DNA from 2 places in the Rhizobium sp. BK661 genome. Region 2 is predicted to be linked to the other one. Evidence: predicted binding sites of a transcription regulator. Region 2 holds the regulator's gene; the other holds the start of a gene.
The links. The regulator LexA, encoded in region 2, represses DNA repair genes until DNA is damaged. The targets are predictions, from matches to a motif close to TGTTCNNNNTGTGTTCNG.
Positions count from the first base shown of each region.

Region 1: FHX16_RS17845 (ImuA family protein) is a predicted target of LexA. The motif match lies at 1,902-1,919, and genes of this name have one in related genera.

Region 1 is NZ_JANTYT010000008.1:86,005-93,599, forward strand. Features, by position in the region: gene FHX16_RS17840 (DNA polymerase Y family protein) at 1-1,165, opposite strand, end outside; gene FHX16_RS17845 (ImuA family protein) at 1,086-1,838, opposite strand; gene FHX16_RS17850 (sensor histidine kinase) at 2,908-4,296, shown strand; gene FHX16_RS17855 (response regulator transcription factor) at 4,298-4,924, shown strand; gene FHX16_RS17860 (hypothetical protein) at 4,916-5,413, opposite strand; gene FHX16_RS17865 (MFS transporter) at 6,126-7,316, shown strand; gene glgX (glycogen debranching protein GlgX) at 7,416-7,595, shown strand, end outside.
Region 2 is NZ_JANTYT010000009.1:120,574-128,168, reverse strand. Features, by position in the region: gene FHX16_RS19140 (VOC family protein) at 1-635, opposite strand, end outside; gene lexA (transcriptional repressor LexA) at 836-1,552, shown strand; gene FHX16_RS19130 (ComEC/Rec2 family competence protein) at 1,533-3,776, opposite strand; gene FHX16_RS19125 (hypothetical protein) at 3,868-4,089, shown strand; gene gltA (citrate synthase) at 4,280-5,569, shown strand; gene lpxB (lipid-A-disaccharide synthase) at 5,600-6,781, opposite strand; gene FHX16_RS19110 (LpxI family protein) at 6,778-7,595, opposite strand, start outside.

The DNA.
Region 1 (7,595 bases), on a different contig from region 2:
GCCGCACACTCCGTTCGGGAACGTCGGACGCGACCGGAGCTACACGATAAACACGCTGTCCGCGGTTGCCAAAGATATCGATGAGGGGCGTGATGTCCTCGTTTTTCTCCTCCACGAGCGACGACGCGTGCTGCTCTTCGGCCAGCAGCTCGGTGATCACGGCGGCAAGTGTAAGCTTCTCGATACCGAAACCCGGCTCGATTTTTTCCGTGCGATCCCTGAAGAGCTTCGTCAACCATGCGATATCACGCGCGGGTTTCGCCGTGCCGGCGCGGATTGCTTGCCTACTGCCATCGACCTTCTCGACGATCAAGTCTGTCCTGCGAACGCCGAGCCCCTTGCGCTGCAGTTCGGCAACGAGCTGAACGATCAGGCGACCCACATATTTGTTGATTGTTTCGGCCGCGCCGATAGGTTCGGCGAAAGCGCGCGAGACTTCGATCCACTCCGGCGCACGGATCGGCTCAATAGGTTCCGACAGCCGGCCGAACATTTGATCAATGCGCCGGCCGATTTCAGGTCCGAACCGAAGCGCCAGCGGGGCACGGGGCGTTGCAGAAAGCTCTCCGATGGTCCTGAAACCCAGCATGCGAAGGTCTGACACGATCGGCTCCGGCAATCTCAGAAGAGAGATTGGAAGCCGCTCGGTTGCTCCGGCGGCTTCGCCGCGAGGGACAACAACTGTCTGCGTTCTCGCCGCACGCGCGCAGGCATGCGCCGCGCCCCAGGTGTCTGCCACGGCAATGCGTGCGGTCAGACCCCTGGCATGGAACTGATTGCCAAGACGCGTCAACATCGGCGCTTCTCCTCCCTGAAGATGGTCGGCGCCTTCCGTGTCAAGGACAATGCCATCTGGCGCATCGACCGCGACGATCGGCGAGTACACCGTCAGCGCCCATAAGGTTATCCGCCTGAGAGCCTCGGCATCGGCGGCGGCGTCTGCGTCAATCATCGCCAGTCCGGCAAAGAGCGCCTGTGCCTTGGCAGCCTGCATGCCGATGCGGACCCCCGCTTTCTGCGCCGCGGCGTCAGCAGCCGAGACCCATCGCTTCGGGCCTCTTCGTTCAATCACCGCAATCGGTTGATCAGCCGGAATGCCGGAATCGGCGCGACGAATCCGATCGGTTGCCAGATAGGGAAGATATATTGATACGACCCTTGTCATCGCAGGCTCCAATTTCAAACTCAGCACATTCGCCCGCCCGCGATCGCATCAATTCAAGCAACCACCTTGGACGTCCGACGCCCGGAACGGGCAATTCTGCGCTCGGCAGCACACTGACCCGCCAGCGTGTGACCGAGGCCGTCGGCTGGCCGAAGTCGTTCGCTTCGGTCTGACGGCGCCACCGCCGGACAACAATCCCCATCGTGCCGGTCCTTTCGGCTGCCAGCTGCAGACGTCGCGAAGCGACCATCGGTAGCCGAACAAGTTCTCCGATCACCGCACCGAGGCCACCATACCCAAGCGCCTCCTCCATGGATGAAAGGACATCCTCCTCCCGATCGCCTTCAACGAAGATGACCCGATCGGGATGAAGACCCGCCTGAGCCAGCGCCGGAAAGAAGAGGTCCGGACGTGTCAGACACCAGACAATCTTTCCTCGCGTACGCGCGGCGATTCCCGCGGCAAACAAGGCTGCCGCTGCTCCGTCGACCGTCCCGCATCCGCCGCCTGCAAATTCGTGTAGCGCGCCATAGGCGAGACCACCGCCAGGCAGGATCCGATCGATTTCGGGCACGCCGAACGACAGGCTGCCCGCCCGCCTGGACGCTCCCCCCTCCAAGGAGGAGATGCGCTCGCGCAAATCCGAGAGAATGTCCTGGCGAGCAGCCGACATCGTTGGCGAATCCTTCCGAAATCGCATTAAGAGGGACGACATTCATGTCGTTCATAACGGTGATGTTCTTCTTCTGTTCCTTTCCGCCGACGTCGTCAAGATGCTCAAAACAGGAAATTATTCCTCATTTTGGGGTGTGATGAGGATTCGTCAGATGAATCAAGTTCCTAGATAAGAGGATGCCGCCTTTGCGCCACGGAAGGTTTTGCGCCACTGAAGGAATTTTTGCATCAGCGCCCGTGCCTGTGGAATTCTCTTTGACGAGCTATGGCTGCCTGCGGAGGGTGTAACAAGCTTAGGCAAATCTGGAGACCGCGCGAGGAACCTTTTCCTGTTGCTACCCATTCCCTCCCCGAGCGCGGGCCGTGTCAACCGGACGCGACAGGGATGGCGAACGCAGCGGTTTTTCCGGTTTCTCGCTGCGGCCAACGAAATGGCAGTCGAGCGTCCAACCTGTCCGGCATCCGCCTCGCCTAACGGAGAAGAGAAAGCAAACGCGCAAGGAGCGGCATCGGGACGAAAATGCCCGTTGAGCGGATCCCATCATGATGAAGGACAGAACAACGCCTCTCCACACCCGGACGGTCGATATATCGTGATCCGTGGCCGCCAAACAGGACCACTCAGATCGTTGTGCTGGTCCGAAGAACGGCGTCCGCGATTGTTGCTCCGAGGCACCACCGCCGAACGATAACGGAGGTAAGACAGTCCGCGCAAACTTCCTTTCTGGATGCGCTCCTGAGGCTTTCATCAGACTTAAGTCCTAGCCCGGGAACCTAAGTCACGCTCCGTCGTTTGAGAGCAATTCGGCTAACAGGAGCCGGATTGGGGAAAGACGTCTTGCAGGATAAACAGCAAATTCGAATGGCCTGCGCGCGCCGAAAGGCACCTTTTTCGGCATGGATTGTACTCTCGGCCGGGCTGCTCTATGTGTGTCGTTAGACAATGCCCGGTGATGCAGGAAAGCTTGCGGGAGGCGTTGCAGGCGCCCGTTTCATCGATAGTACGCAGTAATATCCATGCCCTATCTATCCCATGTCCATCAGCTACCCTCCCCGTCAGGTCATCGATGAACTGGCTCGGCCGCTGGAAGAACCAAACGCTCGCTTCGCAGTTTTTTCTCGCTGGGGGCATCGTCTCCGCCATTGCCATGTTCCTGGTTGGGCTGCTGGTGACCCACTTCATCCAGGGGGCCGTCATCCATAATGCAGGTGCGACCACCGCACTTTATGTGGATAGTGTGGTCGCCCCCCTGTTGCCGGACATGCAGAAGGAAGGCCTTCTCGACGACGCCACGGCTCGCGCCCTGGATGAGACCCTTGGCCAGGGGGCGTTGGGCCGCAGACTCGTTTCCTTCAAGTTGTGGCGCCGGGATGGCACCATCCTCTATTCAAACGAAAAAGGGCTGGTCGGAAGGACGTTTCCGGTCACTGACAAGTTACGCGAGGCCTTCTCCGGCACTCTCGTTGCCCGATATGAAATTCCAACCGATCCAGAAAGCGCGCAAGAGCGGGTCTACGGCAGGCCGCTCATGGAAATCTACAATCCCGTCCTTCAACCCTGGTCGGGAGAGGCCGTTGCGGTACTGGAATTCTATGAGAGTGCAGAAGGGCTGGAGGAGAGCCTGACGCAGGCGCGATTGGGAAGCTGGCTTGCGGTCGCCGGCGTAATAGCGGTGTTCTTCCTCGCCCTTTCGGCATTGGTTTTTCGTGGTAGCCGCATTATCGAAGCACAACGGGTGGCACTCGGAGCACGCGTAGACGAGCTTTCCGTATTGCTCGGCGAAAACCGCGGTCTGCAGCGACGGCTGCAGAAATCATACCAGCGTGCCGCAGCCTTGAACGAAACCTACCTGCGAAGCATCGGCGCGGACCTTCACGACGGCCCCGCCCAGCACATTGCTTACGCATCGCTGAGGCTGGACAGCGAACTCCTCGTCAATCCGGCAACCGCGCCTGCCGCTCGGGATGAAGAGCTGTCATGGATCCGCTCTAGCCTTGCAGAGGCGATCTCGGAAATCCGCAGCATCTGCCGAGGGCTTGTCTTGCCGGAGATCGAAAACGCCTCGATCCGGGAAATCGTCAACCGTGTTGTCGAGGCTCATCAAAGCAAGACCGAGACAGTCGTCGAACTGACCATCGACGACGACGACCCGGATCTCGCGCCCGCTGTAAAGATCTGCATCTATCGCTTCATCCAGGAAGCGCTCAACAACGCCTATCGGCATGGTGGCGGCGTTCAGCAGGCAGTCAAGGCAATATCGCACAATGGATATGTGCGCATCGAAGTCAGCGACAGAGGCGAGGGCTTCGATCCGAAGGAAATCAGGCCATCGAGCCTGGGACTGGTCGGTCTTAGGGAACGTATCGACAGCCTCGGAGGTGTTTTCGAGGTGCAGTCGGGCCCTGATGGCACGACTTTGACCATGAGCTTTGAACCGATGGAGGCGGAAGACTAGAATGGCATCAACTCGTATCGGCGTTGTCGACGATCATCCGCTCTTTCGTGAGGGTGTCGTGCGAAGCCTGTCTGAAAACAAGGACTTTGTCGTCGTTGGCGAGGGCGCAAGTGGCGCGGACGCCTGTCGGATCGCCCGCGAATTGAACCCCGACATCCTGCTTCTTGACGTTTCCATGCCAGGAAACGGACTTTCTACCATCTCAGACGTTCTCGATACCAGTCCGTCGACCAAAGTGATCATGCTGACGGCATCTGAAGAGGTCGAAAGCCTGGTTACGGCCCTGCGTCTCGGAGCGCTCGGCTATGTCCTGAAGGGCGTGGGTGCGAGGGGATTGATCGACGCCATCACTTCTGTTCTTCGCGGGTCACGAGCCGTGAGTCCGGCGATGACGGCAAAGATCATGGAGAAGTCCCTGCAGCGTCATCGCTCGGCCGAAACCGTGCTGACCCCACGCGAAGTCGAGATTGTCGATCTCGTCTCAATGGGTCTGTCCAACAAGCGGATTGGTCTGAAGCTCGACCTGCAGGAAAAGACAGTAAAGCATCACATGACCCAGATCCTGACCAAGCTTGGGGTCTCGAACAGGACTGAAGCCGCTATGCGGTGGCGAGACAGACTAGCGTAGAATGCCGATAAGCCGCCGCGCATCGTCGGCGGTTGCACCCCGACTGATGATTGTCCGTCCCTTCGAATCCCGCATGATGTAGCGACCCTTGCGAAGGGTTTCCGTGATCCCGTTGGCGTGGCGGACATTGATCGAGCCATCGCTGCCCTCACTCGATTGCGTCACCGTCGATCCGCTGGACGTAGAACTCGAGCTACCGTTCCCTGTGCTGGCACTGCCACCACCGTTGCCGTTGTTGCTGTTGTTGCCGCCGCCGGACTTCCCGTTCCCGTTTCCTCCGCCGTTGCCATTCCCGCCACCGTTTCCGTTTCCGCCGCCGTTACCGCCTCCGTTGCCGCTGCCGTTCCCATTTCCGCCGCCGTTTCCGTTACCGCCGCCGTTGCCATTGCCGTTTCCATTGTCTTTCGCTGATGCAGAGAACGGAAGAGCGACCGCAATTCCAGCGGTGCCTGCAAAAAGCTTCAGCAAAGAGCGTTTGGAAAGAATCATGGCATGCCTCATTTCGGTATCAGCTACGCAAGTCAATACGCGTTAGATCATTGTATTGTTTCCAAACTAGGAGGGCATCAGACCTATGGGAGTGGGGGCGCAAGACTTTGGTCCCATATTGCCGACTTTTCATAAAACGTGGGTCCGATTTTACACGCGACGTTCAGGAACACCTAGGGTGAGTATGATACGGCGACGCCGTCTTCTCCTTAACTGCACATTGTCGTCACCGGTCTGCCTCATTCCAGGATCGTCAACTGTACTGCGAGAAGGAGCTTTGCTTGGACGAAAAGGAACAGCGGCGGCGCATGCGCTGCGATCATATATGGGAGGATGCGGGCCCCAAAGGCCGACATCGTGATCACTGGGCACGGGCGGAATAAAACCACGGGGCGACGGAAGAGGCAGCCGAAGGAACCAAGGCAATCGGAACGCCAAAAGACAGTTTAACGATGAAAGGACCACCAAGGATTCGGCCGTGGACATCCGACCTGCGCTGATGATCAGTGCAGACTGATCGCGCACTGCTCGAGGCCAGACCGGCAACACCCTGGCACCTCAGGGATGGCCAGACGCGGTCACGAGCCATAGGATGCTCCGATCGCACGCAATGAGAGATTGATCGGCCAATAACCGATCCGAACATCTATCTTCGATTGCAGACCCTGGTCGCATTCGGGTAGAAATCGCTAGGGATTCTCCGGAGCGAGCCATGCACATTCAGCCGCAACAGCGGATTTATATCTGCTTTTTCCTGTTTGCGGTGTCGATGGGAGCGACATTGTCGCGCCTGCCCGATCTTCAGGATGCCCTGCGGATCGACAAGTCGGAATTGGGCCTGACACTGATCGGCGCCGCAATCGGCGCTCTGCTGTCACTGACATTCTCCTCCCCGCTCGTTGCCCGCCTTGGTGCACGCACGACGGCATTCGCAACAGTTCTTGGAACCTCCGCTCTGCTTGCGCTCGTGCCATGGATGACCGCTGCCCCGCTCGTATTCGGTCTCCTCTTCCTGGAGGGACTGTTGGCCGGTGCACTCGAGATAAATTTAAACGTCGAAATTGATCGCATAGAGGCCCAGCTGGGCCGCGGGGTCATGAACAGGGCCCATGGGTTTTGGAGCCTTGGCTTCTTCGTCACCGCGCTCATATCGGCTGCTCTCCGTCAGGCGGGAATGTCAATGCAACTCCATCTCGCGCTGACATTCACCTTCGTCCTTGTCGCTGGTGGGGTCGTCATTGGTGGAATGCGCAATGCCCCGGCCAAACCGAACACCGAACATGTCGATGCCGGGCATATCGCTCTTCCGACGGCAGGCCTGTTGCCCCTCTGCCTGATCGGAATTGCTGCATTTCTTGTCGAGGGAGCAGGCATCGACTGGTCGGCCATCTATATGCGCGACGTATTCCAGTCGGAACCATTCGTCGGGGGGCTTGGCCTTACCCTCTTCACCTTCTTCATGGCCCTGGCAAGGTTATTTGCAGACCCGTTTGTCGATCGCTTTGGCTCACGTTCCGTGGCCGTCGTCCTTCTCATTACATCTGCCGCGGGTCTTTGCGCGGTTTCACTGTCGCCCCACCAGAGTATCGCACTGGTCGGATTCGCGTTGATGGGTGCCGGATGCAGTGCCGTCTATCCTCTTGCTGTCTCGGCAGCCGCTCAACGAGTCGACAGGGCAGCCCATGTCAACGTCGCAGCCCTGGGTCAGATGTCGTTCGTCGTGTTTTTCCTGGCCCCGCCTCTCCTCGGCTTCGTCGCCGAACAGGCTGGCATTCGCACCGCGTTTTTCATTTGCCTTCCGGTCATCCTGACTGCGCTTTTGTGCGTCCGATCTCTCTCCTATCAACGGAAAGTCATGATCGCCCAGAACGCAAGCCGTCCCGGCATTACTCTGGGGTCATGAACCAAGCCGAACCTGATCGATTGCTCATGTCGGGGCACCGGTGGAACAAACGGACGGAAATTGTGTTCCTGTCCCGCTGACCACATTTGGGGGACTTTTATGCCGCAAAAATCTGGGTTCGACGTCGAGGCAGGTGACCATTTGGCTCTCGGCGCGACACCTGACGCTGATGGTGTCAACTTTGCTCTCTTCTCGGCGCATGCCGAACGGGTCGAGCTTTGTCTTTTTGATGCAGAGGGCGGCAACGAACACCGTATCGAGCTTCCGGAATACACCAAC
Region 2 (7,595 bases):
CTCACACCAAAGGCCTCGTTGATCACCGTCAGGCCGTGCGCCGCGGCGCGCACAAATGGCGCAAACGCCTTTGGGTCCGGCGCGCCAAGAACGATCTCCGCGATCCCGCCCACGCCATTTGGGTGCACTTGCAGCGCCCTTCGATCGGCAGGCAGCGGATTGACCCTCTGGCAGGTGAAAAAAAAGAAATCAGGTGCGCGCAGGTCAACTGCGAACGCGAGTTTGAATGCAGCAATGGCTTCCGAGCCGTCGGGCATCTTCATCGGCCGCTCGAACTGCAGCATCTCACCGCCGTTGATCTTCTCCGCAAGGAATCTAGCGTGGTCGCGGTCGGCGTCCCCCGTCGCGAAGACAACTGCGGACAGTCCATCCTCGCCGCATCGAAACCGAAAGGCACGGTCACGCGCGGTGAAGACGTTGCCCTTCCTCGCCGACGCCTCGTGCAGTTCGAGGCTGGCGACGCCCAGCGGCTCCAGATAAGTTTCGTCGGCGAAGAAGATACAGGCGTTCTCTGTTCCGAACGGGTGCCGCGCATCTGGCGCGACGGTGAATCCCAGCATTCCGAGGCGCTCGCGCGCAAGCCTGATGTTGGACACCGGCAGCACAATGTGGTCCAGCGGATGTGCTTCGCTCATGGCAAACTCCCCGGGGATTTGCGAAGATGTGCGCCGGGCAAGAGAACAATGCAACCCCCTTCTCCGCATTCACTCAAAAGCGACGCAAAAACTGAACAAGTTGCAGGCAAGTTTTACGAAAATTTAGGTACTTGCAGAACACATATGGAACATATAGTGTCTGTTCTGGCTTTGTTTCACAACTCTGGGGTTCAACTTCGATGCTGACGCGCAAGCAACAGGAGCTTCTTCTCTTCATTCACGAACGAATGAAGGAGTCCGGTGTCCCCCCATCTTTCGACGAAATGAAGGACGCTCTCGATCTCGCGTCGAAGTCGGGCATCCACCGCCTGATTACGGCGCTGGAAGAACGCGGCTTCATTCGCCGACTGCCGAATCGAGCCCGCGCTTTGGAGGTCATCAAGCTGCCAGAGGCATATAATCCCAGTCTCCAGCCGCGCCGCGGTTTCTCGCCGAGCGTGATCGAGGGCAGCCTTGGCAAACCTCAACCGGTGGCGCCGCCAAAGCCGGCCGCGCATGCGGACAATGGCAATTCGGCCTCTGTACCTGTTATGGGGCGGATCGCTGCAGGCGTGCCAATTTCTGCAATCCAGAACAATACGCACGACATCACGGTTCCGGCCGACATGCTTGGCCCAGGCGAGCATTATGCGCTCGAGGTGAAGGGAGACTCGATGATCGAGGCCGGCATCTTCGACGGCGATACGGTGATTATCCGCAACGGCAGCACCGCCAACGCCGGCGACATTGTTGTCGCACTTGTCGATGACGAGGAAGCAACCCTCAAGCGCTTCCGCCGCAAGGGCGCTTCGATCGCGCTTGAAGCTGCGAACCCGGCTTATGAAACGCGTATTTTCGGACCCGATCGCGTCAAGGTTCAGGGCAAGCTGGTCGGCCTCATTCGCCGCTATCACTAAAGACAGGCGGCTCTCCGTCGAAGGTGCCGCTTCGCCAATTGTATGCCCGATGCCGCATCCAGGGCCGGTCAAGTGTCGTATAGGCCGTCGTCACGACAGGCGTTCCCTGTTCGTCTATTCGTATCTCTGCCGCACCCGAGCGGCGCAAGGTTTCGCCCGTGAACAACAATGCACCTGACCGGCATTCGTTTGCGCGCAGACGAGCGGGCGTAACGACGATGTCGGCGGTGTCGCAGGCAGCGCCGACGTAGGCGGGATCTTCGATGATCGTCAGAACGTAGCCGCTGTCGTGCGCCGCTGTGCACCAAGCGCCTTTCAGGCAGACGAAACGGTTCTCAACGCCTCTCGCAACGACCTGCCGCAACGCGTTGCGAGCGTTATGCAATTCGTCGGCCGAGAGCCTCCGAGGCTTGCCGTCGCCGTCTCGCCGGCGGACTGGTTTGACACCCTCTATCAGGAGCGGCGGCCGGGCTTGCTCCGCAACCAGAGCCCTTCGCCATTGGTCGAAAATGAAGTCGGGTGGGCGCGTCCGGTTGGAAGCAATAACCTGATTGTCGACAATCGCGACGAGACCGCCATCCTCGGCAATGATGAAATCTGGCGCCGGTCTGGACGGCGCGAGCACAACGAGCAGAGTTGCCAACGCGATCGCAACAGCGCCGAGGTACCGCAGTCTGGTGCGCAGAAGCGCAAGCACGAGGAAGCCTGCGACGGCGACAGGAAAGTACCAAACCGGCAATCGGCCGATATCGACGTTGCCGCCCCATCCCGAGACCATCTTTGCAATGGCGATCACAATTTCGAGCCCGAAGCCGGCGATTTTCCAGGGAACGATATCGAGGCCAAACGGCGTCAGCAGCATCGCGAACATGCCCATAGGCATCACCACGAAGGAGATTACCGGCATGGCCATGAGATTTGCGGGCAATCCATAAGCGCTGAGCCGATGGAAATGTTCGACTGCAAAGAGCGCGGTCGAGAAGCCTCCGATCATTGAGGAAAGGAGGATGCCAGCAAAGAAGCGTGCGACAAAAACTACGGGCTTCACTGCCCTGACTTGCAGCAAGGGATGTTCGCGCGCGGCTCGCTTCGACCACATCGCATAACCGGCAACCAGCGCAAGAGTCGCCGCAAATGACATCTGGAAGCTCGCGCCTAGCGCCTCGGATGGAGACAAGAGCAGAATCACCCAAGCCGATAGGGCAATGTTGCGCAGACTGATTGACGGCCTGTCGAAGAATACAGCGGCCAGCATGATCGCCATCATGATGAAGGCTCGCTCTGCCGAGACCGCAAAGCCCGAGATCATGTAATAGGCTGTCAGGGCGACGAGCGCGCCAGCAGCTGCAATCTTCTTGGTCGGGTACGCCTGCGTAACGGATGGAAACAGGCTCAGCAGTTGGCGTAGGCCGACGAAGAAGATACCCGCGGAGAGCGCCATGTTGAGACCGGAGATTGCCACGATATGCGCCAGACCCGCCTGTCGCAGCGCGTCGGTGGTTTCCCGCGAGATCGCGCGCCGCTCGTCGGTGACAAGCGACGCCGCAAAGGCGCCGGTGTCGCCCGGCAGGATTCCACGGATGCGGTCTCCAATTCCGCTTCGAAGACCATCCAGCCAGTTGGCTCCGCGCTCCGAAATCGATGGTGTGCCGACCGCTGGCGGCATTGAAACGCTTGGCGAACCATAAAAGAAACCGTTCGCGCCAATCTCGTCGAAATAGGCGCTGAAGGCGAAGTCGTTGAGCCCAGGCAGCGCCGGTCCCGCAGGCGGGGTCAATCGTGCCCGTCCCGTCAACCACTCCCCGATTTCGAACGGTTCTTTCTGCCCACGCGCGACGACTGAAACCCGGTCTGGCGGCCGCCTAATCTGAGGCGACTGAGTGCCGGAAATGGAGAGGATATAGCGCCAACGACCCGCGCCATCCCCCTCCCGACGCTCGACCCGACCAGTGATCGTTGTGGTGACGGGCGTATCCAGTATGACGGTCGCCCTGCTCCGCGTTTCGTATTGGGCCGAAAGCATTCCCGCGACGCAAAGCAAGCCGGCCAGTGCTGAACTCCGGACAAACGGACGCCCTTGGCCCGCCGCCATTGCAACAGGTGCCAACACAACAACCCATGCCATCAAGCGCATCGTGGGAGGGTCACTTGCGAGTTCGAACCAGAGGACGGCGCCGGCTCCGAGGAAGACCGGCGAGAACAGAAACAACCGTCCATGTTCCATCTCCGCTGTCGCGGAACCTTGGAGCCATGAAGCCCAGTCCCGTGTCGCAGCTTTGATCCGTGTCGGCCACGCGATGGAGGACTGCGTGCGCATGGCCGGCAACAGCTTGGCGGCCGATCGATTCAACAGGAGAGACGGCTCCGCTGCACGCGCGGAAGCATCCGCGGCAGGCACGGCCTTCGTTACTTCAAATGGCTTCAACCCCGGCATGCATTTGCGCCAAAAAACAGCCGCCCTTGCAACCACAATGCAAGCTATCGAGGCGTCGGGCAATAATAATCGATTGAAATCTGAAGGAAAATCTGAACGCTGAAAAGCCAAGGATTATCATCGGCTTCTGCTATGCGCAGGGCTCATCGCAGCAGTGCCCAAAAGTTGATACTGCGATGCACAAAATGGCATCACGGTAACTTGGCATTAGGCGCGCGATCATATAGCAATCATCGACGACGCTTAACCCTATGGCGCTTTTATGGCGCCACCCGCCAGTTTGGAGGATCAGAATGACGGAACAAAGCGCAACACTGAAAATCGGTGACAAATCAGTCGATCTCGCCGTCAAGAGCGGCACGATCGGTCCTGATGTCATCGATATCGGCGCCCTCTACAAGAACACGGCTTCCTTCACTTACGATCCTGGTTTCACCTCGACCGCATCCTGTGAATCGAAAATCACCTACATCGACGGCGACGCCGGTGTGCTATTGCATCGCGGCTATCCGATCGAACAGCTTGCCGAGCACGGCGACTTCCTCGAAGTCTGCTATCTGCTTCTCTACGGCGAACTGCCGACCGCTGCCCAGAAGAAGGATTTCGACTATCGCGTCACGCATCACACGATGGTGCATGAACAGATGAGCCGGTTCTTTACGGGCTTCCGCCGCGATGCGCATCCGATGGCTGTCATGTGCGGCTGTGTCGGCGCGCTGTCCGCCTTCTACCATGACTCGACCGACATCACGGATCCGCATCAGCGCATGGTGGCAAGCCTGCGCATGATCGCCAAGATGCCGACACTCGCCGCCATGGCCTACAAGTATCACATCGGCCAGCCCTTCGTTTACCCGAAGAACGATCTCGACTACGCCTCGAACTTCCTGCGCATGTGCTTTGCAGTTCCCTGTGAGGAATATGTCGTTAATCCGGTGCTCTCGCGAGCAATGGACCGCATCTTCATCCTGCACGCCGACCACGAGCAGAACGCCTCGACCTCGACCGTCCGCCTTGCCGGCTCGTCGGGCGCGAACCCGTTTGCCTGCATCGCAGCCGGCATTGCATGCCTCTGGGGCCCGGCTCACGGCGGCGCCAACGAAGCAGCGCTGAACATGTTGACCGAAATCGGCACCGTTGACCGCATTCCGGAATACATCGCCCGCGCCAAGGATAAGAACGATCCGTTCCGCCTGATGGGCTTCGGTCACCGCGTTTACAAGAACTACGATCCGCGCGCCAAGATCATGCAGAAGACGACGCATGAAGTTCTCGGCGAGCTGGGCGTCAAGGACGATCCGCTGCTCGAAGTGGCGATGGAACTCGAGCGCATTGCACTGACTGACGAGTACTTCATCGAGAAGAAGCTCTATCCGAACATCGACTTCTACTCCGGCATCACGCTGAAGGCTCTGGGCTTTCCCACGACCATGTTCACCGTGCTGTTTGCTCTCGCCCGTACGGTCGGCTGGATTGCCCAGTGGAACGAAATGATCGAGGATCCGGAACAGCGCATCGGTCGCCCGCGTCAGCTCTATGTCGGTGAGCCGCAACGCGATTACGTGCCTGTTTCCAAGCGCTAATCAGCGATCACAGATAGCAAAGAAGCCCGGTCAGGAATGGCCGGGCTTTTTCTTTTGAAGGACATCGAGGACGATTTCGGCCGCATGTTCCCCCGGCGGCTTTTCGGTCTGCATTCTCTGCCAGAGAACGTCAAACCCTTCCATCATCGCCTGCCGTGGCAAGGTGTCCACCGACAGCTTCTCCATCCAGCGCGCAAAGCTGCCGCCTCGCACCACGTCGTTGATATACTCGGGCACAACGGCGTAGTCGGCGATCAGGTTCGGAAGGGCCGCGCTCCAGGTTTTGATCTGGCTGGTCATGAGCTTGATGATCCAGTCCGTCTTGTACGCCGAAACACACGGGACGCCGGTCAGCGCCAGCTCAAGCACGACGGTCCCAGATGCCGCCATGGCGGCATCCGCTTCGGTGAACGCCTGCCACTTCGCCTCGGCGCCGGCCACGATCTCCGGCTTGGTCGTCCACTCCTTGACGAACTCACGGATCATGGCCTCGCGGCGCGGCATCGTCGGCAAGACGAAACGCATCTCGCCGTTGCGCGCCACCAACTCGGTGACGGCGTCGCCAAAGTGGGGCAGCAGCTTGGTAATCTCGCTTGAGCGCGAGCCTGGCAGCAACATCACTGTCTTGCGGTCGGCCCGTGTCCGTGGCTTGGTCTGCGCACGCCGGCGTCGGGCGTCCAACAGGTTTGGGTCGGCCGTCAAACGGTGGCCAACATAGGTCGTCGGCGGCCCGCCCAGTTTGCGCATCACCTCAGGCTCGAACGGCAAGACAGCGAGCACATGATCGACATAGGCGAGCATGCGCTGTGCGCGATATTCCTTCCATGCCCAAACACTCGGGCAAACATAATTGACAACAGGCAAGCCGGGCAGCGCCCTGCGGACCCGCTTTGCAACCCTATGCGTGAAATCCGGACTGTCGACGATAACGAGCACGTCGGGTTTTGCCGCGATGATTGCCGACGCCGTCTCGCCAATACGCCGGACGAGCCTTGGCAACGTCGACAGTACTTGCGTGATGCCCATCACCTGCAGTTCAGAGAAATCGAAAAGCGAGCGCAGGCCCTGCGTCTCGAGCCCCTCGCCGCCAACGCCGACGAGATCTACACCGCCCGGAAACTGTCGTTTCAGGGCGGCGATCAGATCCGCCCCCAGAAGGTCACCCGAGACCTCTCCAACAACGATGGCAACTTTTAGCGACGCATCGCTCACGCTAGCCCCCAGGATGGCAAACCTCTATCCAGTCCGCACACGAAAATACCGGCCTCATCCGCAGCCTTGATGACAGCGTCACGCTCCAGGATGAGCGAGCGACCCGCCTCGACAGCAACGCCCGCCAGGCCCGCCCTTTTCAGGTTCTCGATCGTCGAAATGCCGATCGATGGCAGATCCGCGCGGATATCTTGCTGAGGTTTGCAGAGTTTGACCAGTACGCCGCGGCGACGCGCAGAAATGCGCCCGGCTGATCGCAGGTCAGCGACACGGTCCAGCATGCTGTCCGTGCCTTCGACGCCCTCGAGCGCAACAATGCGGCCGCCAACTGAAACCGCCCCTTGCCCGACATCCAGCCTGCCAAGCGCATCGGCCGCTTCCGCGGCGCGCGCGATATCTCTTCGATCATCAGGTCCCGGTCGCACTGCGCCCAACGGACCGACGGTCGCAAGGAGGTGTGGTGCGATCTCATGCGCGCCGACGACGCGGCGTCCGTTCCCCTCGATCAAGGTAATGACCATGCGCAATACGGCATCGTCGCCACCAGCGAGCAGCGTGCGGACCGTCGACGGCAATTTCACGATCGTTTTCAGCGTCGGGCGGACCTCACGCCACTCCGGACGCCGGCGCACGCCTCCCGACATGACGACTCGATCTACGCCGTTGCTCGCGAATATCCGACTGAGAGCAGCGAAGTCACCGACGCCGATCACCGCGTGATCAAAGCCATCCCAGGAGCGGTCCGCTTCATCTTTCAGCGCGATAATGAAGGGATCTTCACCTGCCTGGCGCGCGGCCGTAGCAACATAGGACG